2 linked regions of the Enhydrobacter sp. genome follow. The protein of the gene in region 1 interacts with the protein of each later gene in a pairwise test. Links are inferred from orthologs where the notes say so. Each region holds a gene or a part of one and is shown on either strand. Other genes may lie near its edges.

The links. Proteins that work in one complex are often made in the same cells at the same time.
Region 2: the proteins of leuS (region 1) and ligA interact in binary tests that used the Escherichia coli proteins (3 or more experiments, as listed by UniProt). The link is inferred for Enhydrobacter sp. from one-to-one orthologs.

Annotation. Positions count from the first base shown.
Region 1 is NZ_CP126889.1:1,969,788-1,975,624, reverse strand. The notes cover bases 1,636-4,783. They hold leuS (leucine--tRNA ligase), read right to left. Parts: upstream 4,440-4,783; coding sequence 1,836-4,439; downstream 1,636-1,835. Other genes in these bases: OJF58_RS09945 (DUF3576 domain-containing protein), read right to left, coding at 4,554-4,783; holA (DNA polymerase III subunit delta), read right to left, coding at 1,636-1,828. Outside these bases: OJF58_RS09960 (family 1 encapsulin nanocompartment shell protein), read left to right, coding at 1-775; more of holA, read right to left, coding at 779-1,635; more of OJF58_RS09945, read right to left, coding at 4,784-5,117; OJF58_RS09940 (porin), read left to right, coding at 5,502-5,837.
Region 2 is NZ_CP126889.1:305,778-310,079, reverse strand. Bases 1,345-4,302 are described here. They hold ligA (NAD-dependent DNA ligase LigA), read left to right. Parts: upstream 1,345-1,722; coding sequence 1,723-3,882; downstream 3,883-4,302. Other genes in these bases: recN (DNA repair protein RecN), read left to right, coding at 1,345-1,624. Outside these bases: more of recN, read left to right, coding at 1-1,344. UniProt on the Escherichia coli protein: DNA ligase that catalyzes the formation of phosphodiester linkages between 5'-phosphoryl and 3'-hydroxyl groups in double-stranded DNA using NAD as a coenzyme and as the energy source for the reaction.

The DNA.
Region 1 (5,837 bases):
CTGGGCGGAGATCGAGAAGGAGGCCAAGCGCACCCTTCGGACCTTGCTGGCAGCGCGCCGCGTCGTCGACTTTTGCGGACCTCTGGGGTGGGGATCGTCCGACGTCGAGCTGGGACGGGCCGATCCGATCGCCTCGCCGGCCGGCGCCGACGGAGTGCAGGCGCGCCTGCGGCGCATCCAGCCGCTCGTGGAGCTGCGCATTCCCTTCGAGATGACACGCGCCGAGCTCGATGCCATCGACCGCGGCGCGCGCGATCCCGATCTCGATGCCGTCACCGCCGCAGCGCGGGAGATCGCGATCGCCGAGGACCGCGCGATTTTCCATGGCTACGAAGCGGCGCACATCGCCGGGATCTGCCAGGCGGCAGCCGGCAGCGCCGTGCCGCTCGGCACCAGCCATCACGACTATCCGGGCGCGATCGCCGCGGCGATGATGAAGCTGCGCGACCAGGGCGTCGAAGGGCCACTGGCGGTCGTGCTGAACGAGCAGCTCTACAAGGATCTCGCGGCCCGCACCGAGGGCGGCTATCCGATGCTGACCCACGTGAAGCGCCTCATCGACGGCGAGATCGTTCCGGCGTTGGGGCTGGAGGGCGGACTCGTGCTTTCCATGCGGGGCGGCGATTTCGAGCTCTCGGTCGGCCAGGATTTCTCCATCGGCTATCTCGAGCACACCACCGAGCGCGTGCGGCTCTACATCGAGGAAAGCTTCACCTTCCTGGTCCTGACCGAGCAGGCCGCCGTGCCCCTGACGGCAGGCGCCGGCAAGAAGTAGGCTCTATCGGCGCGCTTGCGATGTGCGGGCGCTCTTTGGGAACTGGGCAAGGCCCAGGCAAAGGCGGCGGGCAATCGCCTCGTCCGGCAGACCGGTGCTCTTGCAGTCGATCTCCGCCTCGAGAATCCTCGACAGGGCGGCGCTCAGGCGAGACAAGGGCCACGTCTTCAAATGCAGCTCGAAGCGCTGCCGCACGGGGCCGCCGCGCGGCAAGCCGCGTGCCCTGAACATCGCGCTTTCGAAATTGCCGCTCTTGGCGTGGCTCGCGACCAGGTGGAGCTGGTCGGCATGGCGCTGGACGGCGCGCACGAGCTGCACGGCGTTGCCGCCCTCGGCGAAGACGCGATCGAGTGCGCGGTCGAGCGCTGCTTCATCGCCGCCGAAGGTGGCGGCAATCACATTGTCGATGCCGACGGCGGCCGTATCGCCCAGGACGGCGACGGCGTCATCGAGCGTGATGGTCTTGCCCGGATCGCCCTCCTTGTAGAGCAGCAGCTTCTCGATCTCGTTGCGCGTCTGACCTCGATCGCCGCCCAGGCGCTGGACGATCCAGTCGAGCGCATCGGCCTCGACGCCAAGGCCCGCGCCACGCGCCGCGCTTTCCACCAACCCCTCGAGGACGCCGGTCGTATCGGGATAGCACGGCAAGGCGGCGAGCCTGGGATCGGTCTCGGCCAGTGTGCGAAGCTGCGAGCGCGGCGTGAGGTTGCCGGCTTCGAGCACCACCAGCGCGTCGCCCGTGCCGGCAGCCGCCAGGTTCTCGAGTGCAGTCACCGACTCCTCGCCGGCCGGCCGCACACGGACGACCCGCCGGCCGCCCATCAGAGACAGGGCCGAGAACTCGTCGGCCAGGCGTGCCGGGTCACCCTTCAGGACCTCGCCCGCGATGTCGACCACCCGGAACGGGTCTTTGAGATCGGGACATACCGTCGTGGCGAGCGCCATCGCCCGCTCGGCTACCAAGCCCTCGTCGTTGCCGTAGACGAGGATGCCGCGGACCGTTGGATGCGGCTTCTTGAGGAACGCGTCGACTTGGCGCGGCTCGATCTTCACGCCGCCCCTATACCACGACGTTGACCAGACGATTCGGCACGACGACAACGCGCTTCTGCGGCTTGCCGGCCATCGCCTTCTGGACATTGGCGTTGGCAAGAGCCGCAGCCGTATTCGCTTCCTGTGAGGCATCCTTCGGCATCTTGATCGTGCCGCGCAACTTGCCGTTGACCTGCAGGGCGATCGTGACCGTGTCATCGACCAGCAGCGCCTCCTCGACAGCCGGCCACGGCTCCTCGGCCAGCAGGGTCTTGTGGCCCAGCGCCTGCCACAGTTCCTCGCCGAGATGGGGCGTCATGGGAGCAATCAGACGAACGAAGATCTCCAATGCCTCGCGCAGCGCCCATTTGTGCGAGGCGTCTTCGGGCGTCCTGTCGGCGATCGTGCTGGCGAGCTCATAGAGCCTCGCGACAGCCTTGTTGAAATGAAAAGCCTCGATGTCGGCAGACAGGCCCGCCGCTGTCCGGTGCGCTGCGCGCCTGAGGCCGAGCGCAGCGTCGGAGAAGGAGGCCGGCCTGGGCGTGCCGACGGCGGGCAGAGCGGCCAGGGCTTCGGTGGCGATGCGGTGCAGGCGCTGCTGGAAGCGCCAGGCGCCGGCGACGCCCGCCTCCGTCCATTCGAGATCCCGCTCGGGCGGGCTGTCGGACAGCATGAACCAGCGCGCGGTGTCGGCGCCGTAGTCGCGAATAATCTGGTCGGGATCGACGACATTCTTCTTCGACTTGGACATCTTCTCCGAGCGGCCGACCTCGACCGGAGTCTTGTCGGAGATGCGCACCACCTTTCCGCCGCTGCGCTCCACCTCCTCCGGCAGCAGCCATGTGCCGTCGCTCGCGCGGTAGGTCTCGTGGCAGACCATGCCTTGCGTGAAAAGGCCGTCGAACGGCTCGTCGCGGTCGGTCATCTGCACTTCGCGCATGGCACGGGTCCAGAAACGCGAATAGAGCAGATGCAGGATCGCGTGCTCGATGCCGCCAATATATTGATCGACCGGCATCCAGTAGCGGTTCTCCGCGCGATCGAATGGCGCCGTGGCGAGATGCGGCGAGGTGAAACGGTCGAAATACCAGCTCGAATTGACGAAGGTGTCGAACGTGTCGGTCTCGCGCTCCGCCTTGCCGCCGCAAACCGGACAGGAAACGTGCTTCCACGTCGGGTGATGATCGAGCGGGTTGCCGGGGCGGTCGAAGGTCACATCCTCCGGCAAGCGCACCGGCAGATCTTTTTCAGGCACCGGCACCACGCCGCAGCTTTCGCAATGGATGGCGGGGATCGGCGTGCCCCAGTAGCGCTGGCGCGAGACCAGCCAGTCGCGCTGCCGGTACTGGATGGTCCCCTTGCCCAACCCCCTCTCCTCCAGGCGTGCGATCACCTTCGCCTTGGCCTCCTCGACCGTGAGTCCGTTCAGGAAGTCGGAGTTGATGAGAATGCCATCCTCGGTGAAGGCTGCGTCCGCGACGCTGAAGGTCTTGGGATCGGCATCCTTCGGCATGACCACCGGCAGGATCGGCAGCTCGTACTTGGCTGCGAACTCGTGATCGCGCTCGTCATGGCCCGGACAGCCGAAGATCGCGCCGGTACCGTATTCCATCAGGACGAAATTGGCGGCATAGACCGGCAGCGTCTTGCCTGACAGCAGGGGATGCTTGGTGAGCAATGGCAGCTTGTAGCCCTGCTTCTCGGCGGTCTCGAGCTCGGCCGCCGCAGTGCCCGTCTTGCGGCACTCGGCGATGAAGCGCTGCAGGCCGGGGTCGTTCCGGGCGAGCTCGGCGACCAGCGGATGGTCGACCGACAGCGCCATGAACGAGGCGCCGAAAAGCGTGTCGGGCCGTGTGGTGAAGATCTCGAGTCTGCCGCGGTCTTGGCCGGACGAGTCGACGAGCGGCCAGAACACGCGTGCGCCGCGGCTTCTGCCGATCCAGTTGGCCTGCATCAGCCGCACCTTTTCAGGCCAGCGGTCGAGCGTGTCCAGGCGCTCCAGCAGCTCTTCGGTGAAGGCGGTCATGCGCAGATTCCACTGCGTCAGCTTGCGCCGCTCGACGACGGCACCGGTGCGCCAGCCCCGGCCCTCGATCACCTGCTCGTTGGCGAGGACGGTGTTGTCTACCGGATCCCAGTTCACCCAGGCCTCGCTGCGGTAGGCCAGCCCCGCCTTCCAGAAGTCGAGAAACATCTTCTGTTCATGGCGATAGTAGTCGGGATCGCAGGTGGCAATCTCGCGGCTCCAGTCCAGCGACAGCCCCATCGACTTGAGCTGCGCCTTCATCGTGGCGATGTTCTCGTAGGTCCATTTCTTGGGGTGGACCTTTTTCTCCATCGCCGCGTTCTCGGCCGGCAGGCCGAACGCATCCCAGCCCATTGGATGCAGGACATTGAAGCCCTTGGCGCGCTTGTAGCGGGCGATCACGTCGCCCTGGGTATAATTGCGCACGTGGCCCATATGGATGCGCCCCGACGGATAGGGGAACATCTCGAGCACATAGTATTTCGGTCGCTTGGGGTCCATGACGGCACGAAAGGTCCGGCGTTCCTCCCAGACCTTCTGCCACTTGGCCTCGGTCTCGCGAAAATTGTAGCGCGGCGGCTGCGACGACCCTTGAGGCGAGGACATTGCGGACGACACGGGCTCACTCCCAGAACGACAGAGGCCGCAGCGGATGCCCCCTGCAGCCCCTCACGTCAAGCTTTGTCGAACAACGCGCGCGGGTGGCGCCGCGTTTCGCGATCAGCTTCCGCCCTGGGCGATGCGCAACTGCCGCGCGCGCGTGAGGATCGCGTTCTCGATGTCGGTGTTGGTGTGCGGATCGACCGGGGCGTCGACCCAGCCGCCACCCTTGGGGTTGAGCTGCTGCTTGAACACCGAGACTCGCACGCCATCGGCCCTAAGTGCGCGGTCGAGGATGGTGACCTGCACCTTCATGCGCTCGTTGGGCGATTCGGCCGGCGTGTACCAGTCGGTGATGATCACGCCACCGAACGGATCGGCTTGGACCAGCGGGATGAAATTGATGGTGTCGAGGCTGGCGCGCCAAAGGAAGGCGTTGACCGCGACGCCGGTGCCCTGATCGTCCTTCTTGTCCGACTTGGAGCCGAACAGCCCGCCGGGACCGAACAGGCTGCCCTCTTCGCGGTTCTGGCCGGCGAGACCCTGGGTCGCTTCCGCCCGGAAGACAGGTCCGCTGGCGCCAATATCGCGTTCCTTGATGGCGCTGGGATTGCCCACGCCGCAGCCTGCCAACGACAGCGCCAGGCCGGCCACCAAAAGCCCGAACAAGGAGGAATGACGCAAAATCCGGCTGCCTCCGCTTCCCGCGGCAAAATCTGCCATGACCTACCCGTTGATGCCCGCTTCCTGCCCCAGAAGCAGCGCGGGACCATAGGCGTGCATACTGGCCGCCGCAAGGGGCAGAATGGCGCGCCATCAACAAGGTCTTTTTTTGGGATTAACTCGATCTTTTCGCGAGACCTAAGCGTGCTGACAAGTCGGGTCGCCGACAGGCCGAGAATGGCCCAAAATGTGACAAAGACGCCACACGTCCGGAGAGATTCGGGTCTGATTGCGTCCATTCCTTGACCCTGCTTTTGACCGTGTGTTTTTATCGGTCGGTCGCATTGGCGGGAGAGCGCGTGGCCGCGAACACGCAGTCCGTCGGTCAGACAAAGGCCTTTGGGAATGTACCAGTCTCTGATCAATGAGAGAGGGAGAATGATGAAAAAGCTACTGCTAGGCTCGACTGCCTTGGCCGTTGGCGGCCTGGTGGCGGCCCCTGCCATGGCAGCCGATCCGATCAAGATGGGCGTCGGCGGCTACTACCAGTTTTACGCGCTCGCCGGCTCGATGGAGAGCACCTACGCCACGAACGGGACTTGGGCGTCGTACAAGGGCATCCAGTTCATCCAGGAAGGTGAAATTCACTTCAACGGCCAGACCAAGCTGGACAACGGCACGTCGATTGGCGTCCATGTCGAGCTCGAAGGTTGGGATGCCCCGGCCGGCCGCCATATCGAC
Region 2 (4,302 bases), 1.7 Mb from region 1 along the record:
CGGTCCCGATCGCGGGCTGGGCGCGCTGACCGGCGAGACGGGCGCGGGCAAGTCGATCCTGATCGATGCGCTGGGCCTGGCGCTCGGCGCGCGCGCCGATTCGGGTGCGGTCCGGCGCGGCGCGGCGCAGGCTTCCGTCGCCGCCGCTTTCGATCTGCCGAAGGGGCATGCGGCGCATGCCATCCTCGCCGAGCAGGGGCTCGATGCCGAGGACGTGCTTACGCTGCGCCGCACGGTGGGCGCCGACGGCCGTGGGCGCGCCTTCGTCAACGACCAGCCGGCGTCGGTGGCGCTGTTGCGGCGGCTGGGCGAGACGCTGGTCGAGATCCAGGGCCAGATGGAGCAGCACGGCCTGCTCGATATCGCCACCCACCGCGCCGCGCTCGACGCCTTCGCGGGCCTGGAGAAGCAGGCGGAGGCGGTGCGCCGCGCCTGGCGCGACTGGCGCGCCGCCGAGCAGGCGCGCGCCGAGGCCGAGGCGGCGGCGACCGCGGCGCGCCGCGACGAGGATTTCCTGCGCCACGCGGTGAAGGAGCTGGAGACGCTGGCGCCCAGGGCCGACGACGAGGAGACGCTGGCGGCCGAGCGCCAGATGCTGCGCGCCGGCAGCGCGATCGGCGAGGCGGTGGCGCAGGCGCTGGCCGAGCTGACGCACGGTCGTGGCGCGGCGGCTGCGCTGCGCGCCGCGCATCGGCTGATCGAGCGCAATGCCGACAAGGCGGCCGGCCGGCTCGATGCGGCGCTCGCCGCGCTCGACCGGGCGCTGAGCGAGGCGACCGAGGCCGAGGCGCAGCTCGAGGCGGCGCGCGACGCGCTGGAGTTCGACCCGAGCAGACTGGACAAGATCGAGGAGCGCCTGTTCGCTCTGCGCGCGGCGGCGCGCAAGCACGGCGTCACCGTGGCCGAGCTGGCGCCGCTGGCCGAGAAGATGACGGCGCAGCTCGCCGCGCTCGACGACGGCGAGGCCGGCCTCAAGAAACTCGCCGCCGCGGCCAGGGCGGCGCGCGCGGCCTATGTCGCGGCAGCGGAGGCGCAGGCGGCGGCGCGGCGCAAGGGCGCGGCGCGGCTCGACAAGGCGGTCGCGGCCGAGCTCGCGCCGCTCAAGCTCGAGAAGGCGAAGTTCGTGACCGAGATCGCGGCGCTGCCAGAGGCGGACTGGTCGGAGGCGGGCATCGACCGCGTGCAGTTCACCGTCGCCACCAATCCCGGCTCACCGCCGGCGCCGATCGCGAAGATCGCATCCGGCGGCGAGCTGTCGCGTTTCCTGCTGGCGCTGAAGGTCTGCCTCGCCCGGGTGGGCGACGCCGCCACGATCGTGTTCGACGAGGTCGATTCGGGCATCGGCGGCGCCACGGCGGCGGCGGTGGGCGAGCGGCTGAAACGGCTGGCGAAGGAGGTGCAGGTGCTGGTCGTCACCCATTCGCCGCAGGTCGCGGCGGTGGCCGATCGCCACTGGCTGATCCGCAAGACGACGACCCGGAGCGCCGCCAGCACCGACGTGCTGGCGCTCGACGCCGGGGGCCGCCGCGAGGAGATCGCCCGCATGCTCTCCGGCGCCGAGGTGACCGCCGAAGCGCGCGCAGCGGCCGACCGGCTGCTGGCTCACGTTCCTCGCCCCCGCTAGGGGGAGAGGCTAGGTGAGGGGGCGGTCGAGGCTCGTGCGTCACCCCCTCACCCAACCTCTCCCCCTGCGGGGGAGAGGAGAAAAGAGGAGTTAAGGCGATGTCGCGTGCGGCGAAGTTCAAGGCCGGGCTGGCCGTCGAGGAGATGACCGAGCGGCAGGCGCGGGCCGAGCACAGGCGCCTGGCCGAGGCGATCGCGCATCACGACGAGCTCTATCACGTGAAGGATGCCCCGGAGATCTCGGACGCCGAGTACGACAAGCTGCGCCAGCGGCTGAAGGCGATCGAGGCGCGCTTCCCGCAGCTCGTCGACAGGGAAAGCCCGACGCAGCGCGTGGCGCCGACGCCGACCACCGCCTTCGCCAAGGTCCGCCATGCGCGGCCGATGCTGTCGCTCGACAATGCCTTCACCGACGAGGAGCTGCAGGGCTTCTTCGACCGCGTGCGCCGCGGGCTGGAGCGCGAGACGGATCTCAAGCCCGACGACGAGATCGTCTTCAACTGCGAGCCCAAGATCGACGGCCTGTCGATCAGCCTGCGCTATCTCGACGGCGCGTTCGCGATCGGCGCGACGCGCGGCGACGGCACGACCGGCGAGGACGTGACGCCCAACCTCCGGACGGTGAAGGACATCCCGCACGAGCTGAAGGGCAAGGCGCCCAGGGTGCTCGACGTGCGCGGCGAGGTCTACATGGAGCGCCGCGCTTTCCAGGAGATGAACCGGCGCCAGGAGGCGGCGGGCGAGAAGACCTTCGCCAATCCGCGCAACGCCGCCGCCGGCTCGCTGCGCCAGCTCGATCCCGCGATCACGGCGACGCGGCCGCTGCGCTTCTTCGCCTATGCCTGGGGCGAGGCCGAGCCGCGCTCGTGGAAGACGCACAGCGAGTACCTGAAGCTGCTGAGGAGCTGGGGCTTTCGCGTCAATCCGCTGTCGCAGCTCTGCCGCACGCCGGAGGAGGTGCGCGCCTTCTACCGCCAGATGGGCGTCGAGCGGCCGTCGCTGCCCTACGACATTGACGGCGTCGTCTACAAGGTCGACCGTATCGACTGGCAGGAACGGCTGGGCTTCGTGAGCCGCGCGCCGCGCTGGGCGATCGCCCACAAGTTCCCGGCCGAGCAGGCGCGAACGCGGCTGAACGGCATCCTGATCCAGGTCGGCCGCACCGGCGCGCTGACGCCGGTGGCGGAGCTCGAGCCGGTCAATGTCGGCGGCGTCATGGTGGCGCGCGCCACGCTGCACAATGCCGACGAGATCGAGCGGCTGGACGTGCGCGTGGGCGACATGGTGGTGGTGCAGCGCGCCGGCGACGTCATTCCGCAGGTGCTGGGCTACGTGCCCGAGGAGCGGCCGAAGAGGACCGAGAAGTTCCGTTTCCCCACGCGCTGCCCCTGTCCGCTCAGGACCGAGGTGAGGAGCGAGGAGGGCGGCGTGGTGCGCCGCTGCAGCGGCGGGCTCGAATGCCCGTTCCAGCAGGTCGAGCGGCTGCGCTACTTCGTGTCGCGCAACTGCTTCGACATCGAGGGACTGGGCGGCACGCACATCGAGAACTTCTTCAACGACGGGCTCCTGAAGATTCCAGGCGACATCTTCCGCCTGCCGCAGCGCGCCGACGAGATCAGGAAGCGCGAGGGCTGGGGCGAGACCTCGGTGCGCAACCTGATCGCCGCCATCGAGGCGCGCCGCACCATCTCGCTCGACCGCTTCATCAATGCGATCGGCATCCCGCTGATCGGCGAGGCGACGGCCAAGATCCTGGCACAGGAATACGGCGACGTGGACGCCTGGCTGGAGGAGATGCTGGCGGCGGCGAAAGAGCGGCGGAAGCGGCCGGACGAGGTGAAGAAGGAGAAGGCCGCGGCCGAGGTCGGGCCGAGCTACGGCAGGCTCTGCAACGTCGAGCAGATCGGCGTCACCACCGCCGACGCCATGTGCGGCTTCTTCACCGAGCTGCACACGGTCGAGATCATCCGCGACCTCAGGAAGCAGCTCACCGTCGAGGGCGTGACGCGCCGTGTGATCGCGGCCGACGCGCCGCTCAAGGACAAGACCGTGGTCTTCACCGGCGAACTCTCGGCCATGACGCGCGAGGCCGCCAAGGCGCGCGCCGAGGAGCTGGGCGCCAAAGTGACCGACTCGGTCTCGAAGAAGACCAGCCTCGTCGTCGTCGGCGAGAACGCCGGCTCCAAGGCCCGCAAGGCCGCCGAGCTCGGCATCCGGACGATGACCGAGGAGGAGTGGCTGAAGCTCGCGGCCTCGTAGGAGCGCGCCACTGGCAAGAATCAAGATCAGGCATCCAACCAGTGTCGTGTCATCCCGAGCGTGAGCGAGGGATCTTGCGTGGCGCCGACAAAGGATCCCTCGCTGCGCTCGGGATGACACAGCCTTGCCCGCCGGCGGCCAACTCCAGCGGCGCTCATGCTCTTTCGGACCGCGGGCTTCCAGCCCGCTCACGATGCGAGCCGGAGGCTCGCGGTACCAAGATCCCTCGGGATGATGCACAGGAAAGCCGTGTCATCCCGAGCGTGAGCGAGGGATCTTTTTCGATTGCCGACGCCGGCCTCCGCTCATGCTGCGGAACGATGACGGCGCGGCCAGAATTTATCTGTGTTCCAGCAATCGCGACGCGGTTCCGTTTCGTCGGATGAATGGAAGCCGCGTCGGCGCCGGCTATGATGACGC